3 regions of the Azospirillum thiophilum genome follow, and region 1 is predicted to be linked to each of the others. Evidence: predicted binding sites of a transcription regulator. Region 1 holds the regulator's gene; each other region holds the start of a gene.

Region 1 (5,573 bases):
GCTCCGTCGGAGCCGTGGATCAGCGGGATGTGGCCGAAGCGCGGCAGGTCCCATCCCATCGCATTGAAGATCTGGATCTGGCGGAAGGTGTTGGTCAGATGGTCGTCACCGCGGATGACATGGGTCACGCCCATGTCGTGGTCGTCCACCACCACGGCCAGCAGATAGGTCGGCGTACCGTCGGCCCGCAGCAGGATCAGGTCGTCCAGCTGTGCGTTCTGAACCGTGACCTCGCCCTGGACCAGATCGTCGAGGACGGTCTGGCCTTCCTGCGGAGCCTTGAGGCGGATGACGGGCGCCACGCCCTCAGGCGCGTCGGACTCCGGGCGGTCGCGCCAGCGGCCGTCATAGCGCATCGGCTGGCCGGCAGCCTTCTGGGCGGCGCGCATCTCCTCCAGTTCTTCCGGGCTGCAATAGCAACGATAAGCCTTGCCGGCGGCCAGCATCCGGTGCGCCACCTCGGCATGGCGGTCCTTCCGCCCGAACTGGCTCACCGCCTCGCCATCCCAATCCAGGCCCAGCCACTTCAGCCCGTCGAGGATGGCGTCGACCGCCGCCTCGGTAGACCGTTGCCGGTCGGTGTCTTCGATCCGCAGCAGGAAGGTGCCGCCCATCCGGCGGGCGTACAGCCAGTTGAACAGCGCGGTACGGCCGCCGCCGATGTGAAGAAATCCGGTGGGCGACGGAGCGAAGCGGGTGACGACGGTCATCGGTCTCTCAATTTCCGGTTCGGCGCTGGTATGATGCGCCGGTGTAACGACACTGTGGTTTAACACAGCCACCCGGTTCGGAGGCAATGCGATGCGCGCATGGAGGATGGCGGAGAGGCTTGCGGGCGGCATTGCTGCGGTTGGAATCCGTTACCGGTGACGGCCGCGGGCTGGCCGGAGGAGGAGACCGATGGTCCGCCGTCATTCGGCGGGCGTTGGCGTCGTGCGCTCGCGTGGATCCGGGGCCGACTCGCGGCACTTGCGGAGGCGGAAAGCGAGCGCTGGGTGCTGTGGTTGCCGGTCGCCTTCGGCTCGGGGGCATCGCTCTATTTCGGGCTGATGCAGGAACCGCCCTGGTGGATCGGATTGGTAACGGCGGGTGGCGCTGGAATTCTGCTGCTGATCGTGCGTCGGCGGTTCGTGCCGGCGGCGGTGACGGTGGCCCTGTTGACGGCGGTGGGCGGGTTCCTGGTGGCGCAGGGTCATGCGGCGCGCGTCGCAGCGCCGGTACTGACCCGTGGCATAACGGCGGCGACCGTCACCGGTCGGGTGATGGCGGTGGAGCGGCGACCGGGTGCGGTGCGGCTGACCCTGCATGCACCGTCGATCAGCCGGCTGTCGCCCGAGCAGACGCCGGCCACCCTGCGAATCCGCCTGTCCGACCGTCACCCGCCGCCCGCTCCGGGATCGGTTGTGCGGCTGCGTGCAACCCTGTCGCCGCCGCAGGCGCCGGCCGAACCTGGGGCTTTCGACTTCCAGCGCCGCGCCTGGTTCATGGGACTGGGAGGAGTCGGCTTCGCGACCAGCGCGGTCGAAGCCATGGAAGCCCCGCCCGTCACCGGATGGAGCACCGTCGCCCTTGCCTTCGAACGGGCGCGCGGCGTCATCGCAGAGCGGGTCGCCGCCACCATCGGCGATCCGGTCGAGGCCAGCGTCACCACGGCCCTGCTGAACGGCGAAGAGTTCGGCATCCCCGAAGAGACATTGGAAGACTTCCGCAACAGCGGGCTGGCGCATCTGCTGTCGATCTCCGGCCTGCATGTGGGGATCGCTGCCGGCATCCTGTTCTATGTGGTGCGGGCCATGCTGGCGACGGTGCCCTACATCGCGCTGCGCTGGCCGATCAAGAAGATCGCGGCGCTGTTCGGCATCCTGTCGGCGCTGGCCTATACCATGCTGGTCGGTGCGCCGCTGCCGACGGTGCGGTCGGTGCTGATGACCGGGCTGGTGATGGGAGCGATCATGCTGGACCGCGACCCGCTGAGCATGCGGCTGGTCGCATTCGCCGGGCTGGTCACCATTGCCCTGGATCCGGAAGGGATGCTCGGACCCAGCTTCCAGATGTCCTTTGCGGCGGTGGTGGCGCTGATCGCCGCCTTTGAGCGCGGCAGCCTGCGGCTGGCGGCGATACGGCGCGATGCCGGATGGCTTGTGCGCAGCCTGCTCTATGTCGGCGGCATCCTGCTGACCAGCGTGGTCGCCACACTGGCGACCCTGCCGTTCTCGCTTTTCCATTTTCAGCAGATCGCCTTCTACGGCGTGCTGTCGAACCTGATCGCGATCCCCATCACGTCTTTCTGGGTGATGCCCTGGAGCCTGATCGCCTATGCGCTGATGCCCTTCGGGGCGGAGGCGCCGGCATTGATCGCCATGAACTGGGGCGACAGGGCAGTGATCTGGACGGCGGAGCTGTTCGGCCGGTTGCCCTGGGCCTCCCTGACCGTACCGGCGATGCCGGTGGAAGGGTTCGCTGTGTTGGTGGCGGGCGGGCTGTGGCTCTGCATCTGGACGCGGCGCTGGCGCTGGCTCGGGCTGGTGCCCATCCTGGCCGGCCTCGCCTCGCCGGCACTGGTGACGAGGCCGGATGTGCTGGTCGCCGGGGACGGGGCGGTGGTGGCTGTGCGCATGGCGGATGGACGTCTCAGCGCGTCGGGCAAGGGCGGCGGACGTATCGTCGAGACCTGGAGGGAGCGGGACGGCGACCGGACGGCGGCCGATCCCTGGCCGGCGGCGGGCGGATGGGCCGACGGCGCAGGAAGGTCGTCGATGGCGTGCGACGACTGGGGCTGCCTGTACCAGCTGCGAGGGAAGATCATCGCCCTACCGCGATTGGCGGATGCGCTGGACGAGGATTGCGGCGTCGCCGACGCAGTGGTAACGGCGGCGGTGGCGCGCGGATGCCGGGCCGGACTGGTGATCGACCGCTGGGCGCTGCGGCACGGAGGCGCGCACACGCTGACGGTCACGGGCGAGGGAATTCGGATCGAGACATCCAACGGTCGGCAGGGAGAGCGGCCCTGGTCAGGACCTGGACGGTGAGTCAGAGTCACTGGCCCCCCCCTTCGGCGGGGGAGGGGCCAGGGCGGCTTGATGACGAGCCGTCAGCACTTCCGCAGTCAGTACTTCCTTACCAGCCCGACCAGCTTGCCCTGCACGCGGACGCGGTCGGCACCGAAGATGCGGGTCTCATAGGCTGAGTTGGCCGGCTCCAGGGCGATGGTGTTGCCCTTGCGGCGCAGACGCTTGAGCGTCACCTCGCCCTCGTCGACCAGGGCCACCACGATGGCGCCGTTGTCCGCAGCGTCACAGCGTTGGATGATGACGGTGTCGTGGTCGAGGATGCCGGCCTCCACCATCGAATCGCCGGACACCTCGAGGGCGTAATGGTCGCCGGCGGTGAGCATCGAGACCGGGATGTCGACGAAGGCGCTGTTGTCGCGCAACGCCTCGATCGGCGTTCCGGCGGCGATGCGGCCGTAGAGCGGCAACTGCACCGTTTCCGGCGCGGCAGTCGGGGAGGGTGGAGCCACATCGCGACCGACGAAGGCGAAATCGCCCCTGATGACGTTGGGATGGAATTTCGGCTTGGACGCCGTACGGGACCGGGCGGTATCCAGCCCCTCGGGCAGCCGCAGAACCTCCAGCGCGCGGGCGCGGTGGGGCAGGCGGCGGATGAAACCGCGTTCCTCGAGGCCGGTGATAAGGCGGTGGATGCCCGACTTCGATTTCAGGCCCAGGGCGTCCTTCATCTCGTCGAACGACGGCGAAACGCCGCCCTGGCCGAGCCGCTCGTGGATGAACAGCAGCAATTCGTGCTGCTTGCGCGTGAGCATGGATGCCTCCCGGCGGTCGCCAGACTGAAGATGGAACAAATACAAAACGTTGCTCCATGTTCTAGTTTGGTTCCCGCTGCGCGTCAAGCCCCTGTCATCTTCGCGGCGACGGGAAATGGAACATTTCGCCACTCGTCTCAGCAATTGGATGCGGTCAAGGTCTCGACAGACGGCAGGGCGGCGGCCATATAATCGGTTCCTGTTCCGTACCCCTTTCCCGATCCGGATCGCCGCCCCATGGCAAGCCCAGTCCTCTCCGCCATTCCCGCCAAGCCGCTTGCGAAGCTGGAAGCCGGGAAGCAATTCGTCCTCTCGTCGGAGTTCAAGCCGTCGGGCGACCAGCCGAACGCGATCGAGGAGCTGACCGCCGGCCTGCGCCAGGGTGAGCGCGACCAGGTCCTGCTGGGCGTCACCGGGTCGGGCAAGACCTTCACCATGGCGCACGTCATCCAGCTGCTGCAGCGCCCGACGCTGGTCCTGGCGCCGAACAAGACGCTGGCGGCGCAGCTCTATGGCGAGATGAAATCCTTCTTTCCGAACAACGCGGTGGAGTATTTCGTCTCCTACTACGACTATTACCAGCCGGAAGCCTACGTCGCGCGGACCGACACCTACATCGAGAAGGAATCCTCGATCAACGAGCAGATCGACCGCATGCGCCACGCGGCGACGCGGTCGCTGCTGGAGCGCGACGACGTCATCATCGTCGCCTCGGTGTCCTGCATCTACGGCATCGGCTCGGTCGAGACCTATTCCGAAATGACCGTCGACCTGCGCAAGGGCGAGATCATTTCCCAGCCGGAACTGTTGCGCAAGCTGACCGAGCTGCAATACAAGCGCAACGACGCCGCCTTCGGCCGCGGCCTGTTCCGCGTGCGCGGCGATACGGTGGAACTGTTTCCCGCCCACATGGAAGACCGGGCGTGGCGCATCTCGCTGTTCGGCGACGAGATCGAGGCGATCCACGAGGTCGATCCGCTGACCGGCGAGAAGCTGGCGGCGCTGGAGGCGGTGCGCGTCTACCCCAACAGCCACCACGTCATCCCCAAGCCGACGCTCCATCAGGCGATCGGTCAGATCAAGAAGGATCTCAAGGTTCGGCTGGAGGAGTTCGCCGCCGAGGGCAAGCTGCTGGAGGCCCAGCGGCTGGAGCAGCGAGTCACCTTCGATATCGAGATGATGGCGGCGACCGGCGCCTGTGCCGGGATCGAGAACTACTCGCGCTATCTGACCGGACGCGCACCCGGCGAGCCGCCGCCGACGCTGTTCGAGTATCTGCCGAAGGATGCCCTGCTGATCGTCGACGAGAGCCACGTCATGGTGCCGCAGATCGGCGGCATGTACCGCGGCGATCTGGCGCGCAAGACCATCCTGTCCGATTACGGGTTCCGTCTGCCGAGCTGCAAGGACAACCGCCCGCTGAAATTCGAGGAATGGGAGGGGATGCGGCCGCAGACCGTCTTCGTCTCCGCCACCCCCGGCCCGTGGGAGATGGAGCGCACCGGCGGCGTCTTCACCGAGCAGCTGGTCCGCCCGACCGGCCTGATCGACCCACCGGTGATCATCCGCCCGACCGAGACCCAGGTCGACGACCTGATCGGCGAGTGCAAGGAGGTGGTCGCCAAGGGCTATCGCATCCTGGTCACCACCCTGACCAAGAAGATGGCCGAGGCGCTGACCGAATACATGCACGAGGCCGGCCTGCGCGTCCGCTACATCCACTCCGACGTGGAGACGCTGGAGCGCATCG
Region 2 (5,573 bases), 480 kb from region 1:
CGTGCGCTCTATGCCGCATGCGATATCGACGCGGAAGTCCCATCCGAGCACTATCGGGCGGTCGCCGAAGTCATTACCTATGTCTTCAAGCTCAAGGGGCGGTCGCTGCGCAACTGATCGGCCGCTCCGGAAGCTGGCGGCGGAAGCGATCGGCGGGCATGGGCGGCGCGCGTGGGCGGCGGATGCATCCCGATGGAGGCATCATCGGTTTGCCCCCGGTTTTGGAATATGTGCGGCTTGGAGTTTCGGTGGACGAGTCAACTTCCCTTTCCGACACCGCACGCCGCAGGATCACCGGCGGCGCTCCGCCCGGCGGGGCGATGCTGCTGCTCCAGTACGGGCTGGCGCCGGCCGGGCTGCTGCTGCTGGCCGCCGGCCTGTTGTTGGACCGCGATGCGGTCGGTTGGCTGGGCGCGGCTGCGGCGGCGGCCGGCACCGGCCTGCTGATCGGCCGCAGCGTCGCGGTGGTGCGGCGATCGGCGCGCGTCGGCGCGCTGCTGGGCGGTGCGCTCGAAGGGATGCCGGCCGGACAGCTGGTCTGCGACGGCGCCGACGAGGTGCTGTTCGTCAATGCCGCCTTCCGCGAGTTGGCGGGCTGGCGCCGCGGCGAACGGCCGCTGGAGGCGTTGGCGCGCCAGTTCTCCGGCGATCCCGACAGCGCGCGCGAGTTCGGCCGCCTGCGCGACCGGGTGCGGGCGGGGGCGGCGGCGTCGGCCGAGCTGGCGATCCCGGCGCTGGACGGCCATCCGCCGGAATGGCGCAAGGTCCAGGGCCAGCCGGTCGCCGGCTTTCCCGGCTCCGTCCATTGGCGGGTCGAGGACATCACCGCCCGGCGCGAGCTGGAGCATGTCATGCTGCGCGAGCAGGCCAAGCTCGCCGATTTCATGGAGCATGCGCCGGTCGGCTTCTTTTCCGTCGACCAGAACGGCCAGTTCCTGTTCGTCAACGCCACGCTGGCCCAATGGCTGGAGGCCTCGCCGGGCGACCTGACCGACGGTGAGCTGCGGCTGCACGGCGTCCTCGCCGCTCCCCCGGCCGCCGCCCCCTACGACCTGTTCGACCATGGCGGCGGCGAGCAGCGCGGCGAGCTGACCATGGTCGGGCTGCATGGCCGCCGGTTCCAGGTGGCGGTCGCGCAGAGCGTGGTGCGGGCCGACGACGGCACCGTCCACACCCGGTCGGTGGTGCGCGACCTGTCGCCGGAACGCGAGTGGCAGGAGGCGCTGCGCCATTCCGAGCAGCGGTTCCAGCGCTTCTTCGAGGATGCGCCGATCGGCATCGCCCTGGTCGACGAAACCGGGCAGCTGACCGAATGCAACGAGGCCTTCCTGGCGCTGATCGGCAGCGAGGCGGGCAGCGTCATCGACCGGCCGATGCCCGACCTGATCGTCCCGGCGGAGCGCGAGGCGGTGACCGCCCGGCTGAAGGCGGTCCAGGGTGGCGCCGATCCGGCGACCCCGCTGGAGGTGCGGCTGTCCGGCGGGCGGGAGCTGACCGCCCAGCTCTATGCCCGGCGGCTGGTCGGCCCGGTCAAGCCGGACGGACGGCGCGACGGGGGCGGACTGATCCTTCACTTCATCGACATGACCGAGCGCAAGAGCCTGGAGGCCCAGTTCGCCCAGTCGCAGAAGATGCAGGCGGTCGGCCAGCTGGCCGGCGGCGTCGCGCACGACTTCAACAATCTGCTGACGGCAATGATCGGCTTCTGCGACCTGCTGCTGCTGCGGCACAAGCCGGGCGACCAGTCCTTCAGCGACATCATGCAGATCAAGCAGAACGCCAACCGCGCCGCCAATCTGGTGCGGCAGCTGCTGGCCTTCTCGCGCCAGCAGACGCTGCAGCCGCGCGTCATCAACGTGACCGACGTGCTGGCCGAGCTGGCGAACCTGTTGCGCCGGCTGATCGGCGAGAACATCGAGCTGAAGATGATCCATGGCCGCGACCTGGGGCTGGTCAAGGTCGACCAGAACCAGCTGGAGCAGGTCATCATCAATCTGGTGGTCAACGCCCGCGACGCCATGGCCGGCGGCGGCAAGCTGACTGTCAACACCACCAACCTCGTCCTGGACCAGCCCGAGCGGCGCGAGCATGAGACGATCCCGCCCGGCGGTTATGTCTCCATCGAGGTGATCGACACCGGCTGCGGCATCGCGCGCGAGAACCTGCAACGCATCTTCGAGCCCTTCTACACCACCAAGGAGGTCGGGTCGGGCACCGGTCTGGGGCTGTCGACGGTCTATGGCATCGTGCGGCAGACCGGCGGCTTCGTGCTGGTCGATTCCGCGGTGGGGGAGGGGACCACCTTCACCATCCTGCTGCCCCGCCACCAGGGCGAGCTGCGCCCGGTCGACACGGCGGAGCCGCGCGAGCGGCGCGGCAGCGACCTGACCGGCACCGGCATCATCCTGCTGGTCGAGGACGAGGACGCGGTCCGCGTTTTCTCCGCCCGTGCGCTGCGCAACAAGGGCTATCAGGTGCTGGAGGCCAAGAACGGCGAGGCGGCCCTGCAGCAGATCGAGACCAACGGCGCCTCCATCGACCTGCTGATCACCGACGTGGTGATGCCCCAGATGGACGGCCCGACGCTGGCCCGCCATGTCCGCCGGCTGCGGCCGGAGATGCGGGTCATCTTCATTTCCGGCTATGCCGAGGACCGGCTGGGCGAGATCGACGGCGTCGAGGTGGCCCATTTCCTGCCCAAGCCCTTCTCGCTGAAGCAACTGGCCTCCAAGGTGAAGGAGGTCATCCGCGACAGCCGGTGAGGGCGCGTTTTCCCCGCCCCCTCCCTAACCCTCCCCCACCTGCGGTGGGAGAGGGAACTGCCGCTGTCCTTTGTATGACCTCCGCAAGCGTCCAACCCCCTCTCCCGCAAAGCGGGGGAGGGATGGGGAGGGGGCAGCGCGGAGAAGCAGCGGGGAGAGACACCGGGGGAGTGGGAAAAGCGTCCTCCGGCAAACCCCGGAAAACAGGAACACACCAGAAACATCGGCCCTTGCAAACCAGAACGAAAAGAGTACATTCAGCTTCGTTGCAAGAGCGCCGACCGTGTGTTCTAAGAGAGGGGTACCGGGCATGTCGTCCGCACAGCTTCGTTTGGTCGAGAAGGATTCCATGGACAAGCAGAAGGCGCTGGATGCCGCCCTGAGCCAGATCGAACGTGCGTTCGGCAAGGGCTCGATCATGAAGCTTGGCACCAAGGAGAATTTGGTCGAGACGGAGGTGGTGTCCACCGGCTCGCTCGGTCTCGACATCGCACTGGGCATCGGCGGCCTGCCGCGCGGCCGCATCGTCGAAATCTACGGGCCTGAAAGCTCGGGCAAGACCACGCTGGCGCTGCATGCCATCGCCCAGGCACAGAAGGCCGGCGGCACCTGCGCGTTCATCGACGCCGAACACGCGCTCGACCCGTCCTATGCCCGCAAGCTCGGCGTCAAGGTCGACGACCTGCTGATCTCCCAGCCCGATGCCGGCGAGCAGGCGCTGGAGATCGCCGACACGCTGGTGCGCTCCGGCGCTATCGACGTGCTGGTGGTCGACTCGGTCGCGGCGCTGGTGCCGCGCGCCGAACTGGAAGGCGAGATGGGCGACAGCCATGTCGGTCTGCATGCCCGCCTGATGAGCCAGGCGCTGCGCAAGCTGACCGGCTCGATTTCCAAGTCGAACTGCCTCGTCATCTTCATCAACCAGATCCGCCTGAAGATCGGCGTGATGTTCGGCAATCCGGAGACGACGACCGGCGGCAACGCGCTGAAGTTCTATGCTTCGGTCCGTCTCGACATCCGCCGCATCGGCGCGATCAAGGACCGCGACGCCGTGGTCGGCAACCAGACCCGCGTCAAGGTGGTGAAGAACAAGATGGCCCCGCCGTTCCGCGTGGTCGAGTTCGACATCATGTATGGCGAGGGCGTGTCGAAGGTCGGCGAACTGCTCGATCTCGGCATCCAGGCCGGGGTGGTGGACAAGTCCGGCGCCTGGTTCAGCTATGACGGCACCCGCATCGGCCAGGGCCGCGAGAACGCCAAGAATTACCTGCGCAACAATCCCGAGATGGCTGACGCGATCGAGGCCAAGATCCGTGGCAACGCTGGTCTGGTCGCCGACGCCATGATGGGCACCCCGGAAAGCGACGCCGAAGCCTCCACGCCGGAGTGATCGCAGAGGGTATGTGTGATGATAAAAGCCCCGCCTTCCGAAAGGGAGGCGGGGCTTTTTCGCATTTTCAGGCTGACAGGAAATTTGCGGGCGGCGGTTGCCTCCTCCCTAACCCTCCCCCTCTTCGAGGGAGAGGGAACCCTGCTGCCTGGGCATTTACGCTACGCTTACAAGCGTCCTACCCCCTCCACCGCCAAGCTCTCGCACAAACCTTCGGTTTGTGCTGACGCGACAGGCGGACCGAAGGTCCGCTGAGAGCGGGGGAAGGGATGGGGAGGGGGCATTTGGCGGCCGGCTCCTCACACATCCACCACCATATGCGGCCTGAACGCGCCTTCCAGCGTCAGCAGCAGGTGCAGGTAGACCGCCACCTTGCGGGCGCGGTCGGTGTTGCGGGCGAGGCAGTCGCGCAGCTGTTCGGCCAGACGCGCGGTTTCCGGGTCCGGCTCCGACATTGCGGCGGCGGTGGCGGCCTGGACGATGTGTTCGGGGTCGACGGGGAGTGGCGCGGCCGGGTCCTTCAGCAGCGCCTCGGCCAGTGCCTCCTCGTCATGCTGCGGCGCCAGGGCGGCGCCCGGCGGGGAGGGCGGCACGCGGCGGGACAGGTGGCTGCGCAGATTGTCCTTCAGCCGGGCCCGCTGATGCTCGTCGAGCCCGTCGAACTGGTCGACCTCGTCGAACAGAAGATCATAGAGACGGCGGCGCTGCGGGTTGGGCGGATGCTGTTCCCGCCGCTCCTGCTCGCGGTCCCGCTGTTCCCGACGCGGGTTGCGCTGGTGGTTGCGGTCGGTGGCGCTGCCGGAGCGTTCGACCCCGGCGGTGGTGCGGACGCTGAATTCCGGCGGGCCGATGCCGCGGCCGGACGCGAGATTGCCGGACATGAGCCGCCTCCCCGGGACCGTGTCTCCCAGTGCTCAACTCTGGCATAGCCGGCGCTTCCTTCCAAGCCGAAGCGCCGGCCTATGACCATCAGTCGGCGGCCCCGGCACCGACGGCACCGTCGGCCGGGGACGGCTTGCTCTTGCCGAAGCCGATGGTCGGGAAGACGTTGATCAGCGCGGTGATGAAGGCGGCCAGATAGGGCAGCGACTGCACCACCAGCAGGCCCGACCACATGAAGGCGTCGCGGTTCTCGTGGCCGAAGACCATGACGATGGCCAGCGCCGCGCCCCACAGCGACACCAGCAGCACCAGCTCCTCGCGCGCCATCAGGAAGGCCTGCATCAGCGCCGGCTGGTTCTCGCATTTCGGCGTGCGGACGAAGGGCCGGCCGGAGGTGAAGATGCCCAGCCACATGGCGCGGCCGACCGTGTGGGTCAGCGCCATGCCGGCGACCGCCGCCCCGACCTTGTCCCAGAAGCCGCACTTCACCCGCGCCTCGTAGAGCCACAGCGACGCGCCGACCTTGAAGGCGAAGACGC
Region 3 (5,573 bases), 1.5 Mb from region 1:
GCCTCGCTGGGCGTGCAGGATTTCGACGGCACCGTTCAGGAGGCGATCAACCGCGTCCAGCCGCGCGCCGTGACCGAGCAGGCACTGACCTGGTTGCAGGAGGCTGGCATCGCCAGCGTCAACCTCGACCTGATGTACGGCCTGCCGCACCAGTCGGTGGAGAGCGTCACCCGCTCCGCCGAAATCGCGCTGGAGATGGCGCCCGACCGGCTGTCGGTCTTCGGCTATGCCCATGTGCCGTGGATGAAGACCCACCAGAAGAAGATCGACGAGTCGGTGCTGGCCGACTCGCTCGGCCGCTGGGAACAGTTCGCCGCCATCGCCGACACGCTGTCGGCCGCCGGCTACAGCGCCATCGGCCTCGACCATTTCGCCCGTCCCGGCGACGAGCTGGCGGTGCAGCAGGAGGAAGGGCGGCTGGGCCGCAACTTCCAGGGCTACACCACCGACGATGCCGAGGTGCTGCTGGGCTTCGGCGCATCCTCCATCGGCGCGCTGCCGCAGGGCTATGTCCAGAACGCCGTCCCCTTCGACCAGTACGCCACCGTCGTCGAGGAAGGACGCCTGCCCACCGGCAAGGGCATCGCGCTGACCGACGACGACCGGCTGCGCCGCGACCTGATCATGCGGCTGATGTGTGACCTGTCGGTCGACACCGCCGCCGTCGCCCGCGCCCATGGGCTGAGCGAGGACGCCTTCGAGCCGGAGCTGGCCGGCATGGCCGATCTGGTCGCCGACGGCGTCGCGGTGGTGGAGGGCCGGCGCGTCCATGTGCCGGAAAGCGCCCGCCCCCTGATGCGCATCGTCGCCGCCCGCTTCGATACCCACCTGTCCAAGGGCGCCGGACGGCATAGCCGGGCGATTTGAGGCCGGTTGATTTGAAGGCGGCGGGGCCTCTCCGCCGGTATCCCTGAAAAGAAAAGGCGGCCGGCGCCACCCGCCGACCGCCTTTTCCCGTGCCGCGCATCCGAACCCACAAGGCTACGCGGCAACCTCGTTGATGCCCTGCATCAATGTCCGCAGCATGTCGCCGCTGAGGCGGTTGGAGGTCACGCCGCCCGTCTGCTGCTGCGTGCCACCGCCATAGGCGGCCTTCTTCTCCTCCTCCGAGACATAGCCGTCCTGGTTGGTGTCCAGCGGGTCGTAGCTGGTCGTGCCGCCCGCAGCCGCCGTGCCGCCCGAGGCCGACGACGACGAAGAGGAGGAAGAGGCCGAAGAGGATGCGGTCGACGTGCTGGCCGTGCTGCCGGAAGTGCTGTCCGAACTGTCGGCGGTGCTGCTGTCGTTGGCGGGCGGCGGCGGGGGCGGCGGACGGTTGGCCTCGGCCTCCTTCAGCGCGCTGGTCAACTCGTCTTCCGAGACCGATCCGTCCTCGTCGCTGTCGAGGCTGCTGAACAGCGACGAGGCATCGGTGTCGGTCTGCCCGGAGGAGGTCAGGGCCGAGGTCAACTCATCCTCGCTGATACCGCCGCTGCTGTCACTGTCCAGGCTGGAATAGAGGTTTTGGGTGGACTGCTGCTGCATGGTGCTCGCCTGCTCCTGCGCCGCCAGCAGGGTGCTGCCGCTGGCATAGTCGAACTGGCTGGAGAAGGAGCTGAACTCCGTCGCGTTGAGCGATCCGTCCTTGTCGCTGTCCAGGCTGCTGACCAGACTGTCGACCGCCGAGGAGAGCTTGGAACTGTCGGACGAGGCCGAGGTGCCCTCGAGCGAACTCAGCAGCTCGTCCTTGGACAGCGACGAATCGCTGTTGGCATCCGCCTTGGAGAAGAATTTCTGAAGCGTCGCTGCGCTGCTGGAACTGCCGAGGGAGGAAATCATGGCCGGATGTCCCCATGAGGTGCGCGGTCGTTATGGACTGCCGTCTGGCGCGGACGTCCTGCGACTGGAGGCCTGGGGGGCTCGTCTCGGGCGTCTCGATGGTCAAGATACGCGGAGCCGGGGCGGAGTCCTGCGCGGGGCGGATGTGGAAAAGATCGGGTTTCCGACAAATTTCCAGACCCGGGCCGTCCGTCCCAAAAAGCGCATGGCGACCCTGGTTGCGCTGCGGTGGCGAAGAGGTCCCCGCCTCCTGTATGGTCGCGCCGAAGGTCCACGGCCTTTCCCCGGCCCCCTTCGGCCTTCTGCCAAGCACCGATCCCTTCAAGGTGAGCGATGATCCGGCGTGTGCGTACCCTTCCGCTGATGGTGGCCCTGACCGTGCTGGCGGTCCCCGGCTGCATGCCGTATCAGCGCATCCCCAATCCGCCGGCCGTGCGCACCGCACCCGACACCGGGACCGGGCTCGAGCCGATCTATGGGGAATGGCAGGTGGACAAGCCGACCCCGCTCCGTGCACAGCCTTCCGCCGGATCGGCTGTCGTCGCCACGCTGGGGACCGGGCAGGCGGTGAGCACGCTGGGCAGGGTGCGCAACAGCGACTGGGTCGCGGTGAAGGCCGGCGGCTCCACCGCCTATGTCCGGCTGCATCTGCTGAGCTTGAAGGGCAGCACGCCGCGCGGCAGCCGCGGCACCTCCACCACCCTGGCGAAGCCGGCCGACAATGCCGGCCCGACCATCAAGGCCGCCCCACGCGGCAAGATCGGCGCCACCCCGATCGCCAATTGATCGGGCGCCAACCGATCCGGCCGCTTCCGGGCATCCGACGGGACAGGAGTCTCAGACTCCCCCTCGACAAGGCTTCGTGATAGAACATATCAGGAACATATGCCTGTCGAGAGGAGCCGGGTCATGAGCCTGGTCATGCCTGCCCTGCCGCCTTCTTCCATCCCCGCGGAGGTTGCGCCGCGCGACCGCGCCGGCGTGCTGGCCGATCTGCGGGCGCGCATCCGGCGGATGGAGGGAGCGGGCGGGGAGGGGGGGCGGACCCTGCCGTTCGGAATCGGGCCGATCGACGCCCATCTGCCCGACGGCGGCCTGCCGCTGGGCTGCCTGCATGCGGTGGCGTCGGAGGAACCGGGGGCGGGCACCGGCTTCGCCGCGGTTCTGCTGGCCCGGCTGGCGACGCCGAAGGCCCCGGCCCTGTGGATCCTGCGTGGGCGCGACCTCTATGCCCCCGGTCTGGCGGCCTATGGGCTGACGCCGGACCGGTTGCTGGCGGTGCGGGCGGTGCGGACGGCCGACGCGCTGTGGGCGATGGAGGAGGCGCTGCGCTGCTCCGCCCTGTCGGCGGTGCTGGGCGAAGTGTCGGGGCTGAGCCTGACCGCGAGCCGTCGGCTGCAACTCGCCGCCGAGTCGTCGGGCGTGACCGGCCTCCTGCTGGATTTGGAGGCAGGGGCGCTATCGGGCAGACGGGGGGGTGGCCGAGCGGATGGCCGGCGGCCGGAAGAACTGAGCGCCGCGGTCACCCGCTGGCGTCTGGACACCGCACCCAGCCTGGATGAAGAGAATGTTACGTTCCCGCGCCCGGCCGGAGGCGGCCTGCCGGGGTTGGGGGAGCCGCGCTGGACCGTCGCGCTGGAGCGCTGCCGGGGCGGGCGGCCGGGCCGCTGGACCCTCTCCTGGGATGGAGAGGGCTGGCACGAGGCCGAAGACGACCTCGTACGGAGCGGCGAAGACCGGCGGATCCTTTGGCCGACGTCCGACAAGCGACATGATCCTGTGTCGGATCTTCGCCCGGCGGCTGCCGGCCGCTAGGGGCAGGTCAGTAGCTGGCGGCCCAGTCGGGTTCGCGGCGGGCCGGCTGTTCCGACCCCTCCGGGTCGGTCATCCAGCGCGGATCGTCCGCGTGAAGCGGCAGCTGGCGGGCGAATTCCGCGCTGTCGGCATCGCGGCGCTGCTTCAGCAGGCGGTCGGCAAGGTGGGCGGGCAGCATGGCAGGTCTCCTTCTGAGCGCCGGATGGCACCGTGGGGCAGCCTGACAAGGCCGTTCCCGAGCCCACCCGTCGTCCTGTTTGCCTGGATTATGGATACGCAAGTTCCAGGCCAGCTGTTAAACGCGTCACACGAGGTCCATGACACACGACTAACTCTCTACAAACGGTTTATACGAACACACTTGAACCCACATGAACTCGGATGACACGGGGGGATCTGTCGTACGCGCCGTGGCGGCGACCGCATTCCGATCCGCGATCGTCGCCATCAGTATGAGATGTGTTTCCTTCCGCGCCGTTCCAACCCATATTCGCGGCCAATCCCCTTCAAGGAATACGTACCTCCCATGCACAGTGCCCCCGCACCCGACCTCTGCCCGAACTGCCTGAAACCTGATCACCTGTGCATTTGCGAGGCAGTTCAGCCCATCGACAACGGCGTTTTCCTGCTGATCCTGCAGCACCCGCAGGAAAAGCGGGAGAATCTGGGCACCGCCCAGATCGCCCATCTGCAGTTCGCCAATTCGATGGTGAAGGTCGGGCTGAGCTGGCCGGGCCTGAAGCGCATCCTGGGGCGGGAGGTCGATCCCAAGCGCTGGGGCGTGCTCTATCTCGGCCCGGTCAAGGAGGGCGGCGGCCCGCGGCCGGAGGTGGCCGCGGTCGACCGGGATGGCGTGCCGCTGCGCGACAGCGCCCAGATCCTGGACGACCTGGAGGGCGTCATCGTCCTGGACGGCACCTGGAGCCAGGCCAAGACCCTGTGGTGGCGCAATGCGTGGCTGCTGAAATGCCGCCGCATCGTGCTGAACCCGCAGTTCCGCTCGCTCTATGGGCAAGCGCGCAAGGAGCCGCGGCGCGACAGCGTCTCCACCCTGGAGGCCGGGGCCTTCCTGCTGTCGCGGCTGGAGAGCGACAAGACGATCCTCGACACCGCGCTGAAGCCCTTCTCGCTGCTGCTGAAGAAGCTGCGCCAGCCCCGCCCGCGCCCGGTGCCGACGGGCGACTCCACCGGGGGCGAGGGGGACGGCGAGGAGGCCGGCGGCGGCGAGGGCTGACCCCCTTCGGCGCACCTCCTTCGATCGGCGGCGCGGCTGCAACCAACCGGTGGCGGCGCCGTTGATGTGGGTGAGAGGCCGGTGCCGAACCGGCCGAAACACCGCGCAACATGGAAGGAGACGCGCCATGCGAGGCATTCTGCTGTGGCTGGTCGGTATCCCGATCCCCATCATCATCCTGCTGTACCTGTTCAACGTCTTCTGATCGCGGCTGCTGGTGAATGATTGCCGGCGAATGATCGTCTGCGAACGGTTGCCGGGTTGACGGGGGCGCGGCGCGGGGTGCCAAATGCGGCCCGATCCCCCGCGCTTCCCCCCCCTGCAACCGGACGAGAGTAGAGATGGCCAGCGATTTCGTTCCCTTCGGCCTGACCGTCTGCGGTCTCAGCGAGCTCTGCAATTTCGGCGGCGGCAAGGTCAGCCATGTGCTGTCCATCCTCGACCCCGAGATCGCGGAGCCGAGCGACTTCGGCGATTACGGCGAGCATGAGCGGCTGGAGCTGCGTTTCCATGACGTGATCGAGCCGACCCGCGGTCAGATCGCGCCGGAGCGGGCCGACGTCGAACGCATCCTGGCCTTCGGCCGCGACCTGCTGGCCGACCCGGTGGACTGCCGCCACCTGCTGGTCCATTGCCATGCCGGGGTGTCGCGTTCCACCGCCGCGCTGACCATGATCCTGGCCCAGGCCCGGCCCGAGCGCCCGGC

Evidence for each region. The regulator LexA, encoded in region 1, represses DNA repair genes until DNA is damaged. The targets are predictions, from matches to a motif close to ATGTTCTANTTTGGTTC.
Region 2: recA (recombinase RecA) is a predicted target of LexA. The motif match lies at 3,003-3,019, and genes of this name have one in related genera.
Region 3: AL072_RS34165 (ImuA family protein) is a predicted target of LexA. The motif match lies at 2,687-2,703, and genes of this name have one in related genera.

What each region holds. Positions count from the first base shown of each region.
Region 1 covers NZ_CP012401.1:2,719,523-2,725,095, reverse strand. The annotation lists gene gltX (glutamate--tRNA ligase) at 1-710, opposite strand, end outside; gene AL072_RS12610 (ComEC/Rec2 family competence protein) at 867-3,029, shown strand; gene lexA (transcriptional repressor LexA) at 3,107-3,823, opposite strand; gene uvrB (excinuclease ABC subunit UvrB) at 4,061-5,573, shown strand, end outside.
Region 2 covers NZ_CP012401.1:2,243,951-2,249,523, forward strand. The annotation lists gene flhB (flagellar biosynthesis protein FlhB) at 1-117, shown strand, start outside; gene AL072_RS10410 (ATP-binding protein) at 249-2,762, shown strand; gene recA (recombinase RecA) at 3,073-4,152, shown strand; gene AL072_RS10420 (hypothetical protein) at 4,452-5,033, opposite strand; gene AL072_RS10425 (glycosyltransferase family 2 protein) at 5,122-5,573, opposite strand, start outside.
Region 3 covers NZ_CP012401.1:1,206,744-1,212,316, forward strand. The annotation lists gene hemN (oxygen-independent coproporphyrinogen III oxidase) at 1-867, shown strand, start outside; gene AL072_RS05560 (EF-hand domain-containing protein) at 982-1,818, opposite strand; gene AL072_RS05565 (SH3 domain-containing protein) at 2,164-2,604, shown strand; gene AL072_RS34165 (ImuA family protein) at 2,728-3,633, shown strand; gene AL072_RS35155 (hypothetical protein) at 3,641-3,811, opposite strand; gene AL072_RS05575 (tRNA-uridine aminocarboxypropyltransferase) at 4,160-4,867, shown strand; gene AL072_RS05580 (tyrosine phosphatase family protein) at 5,209-5,573, shown strand, end outside.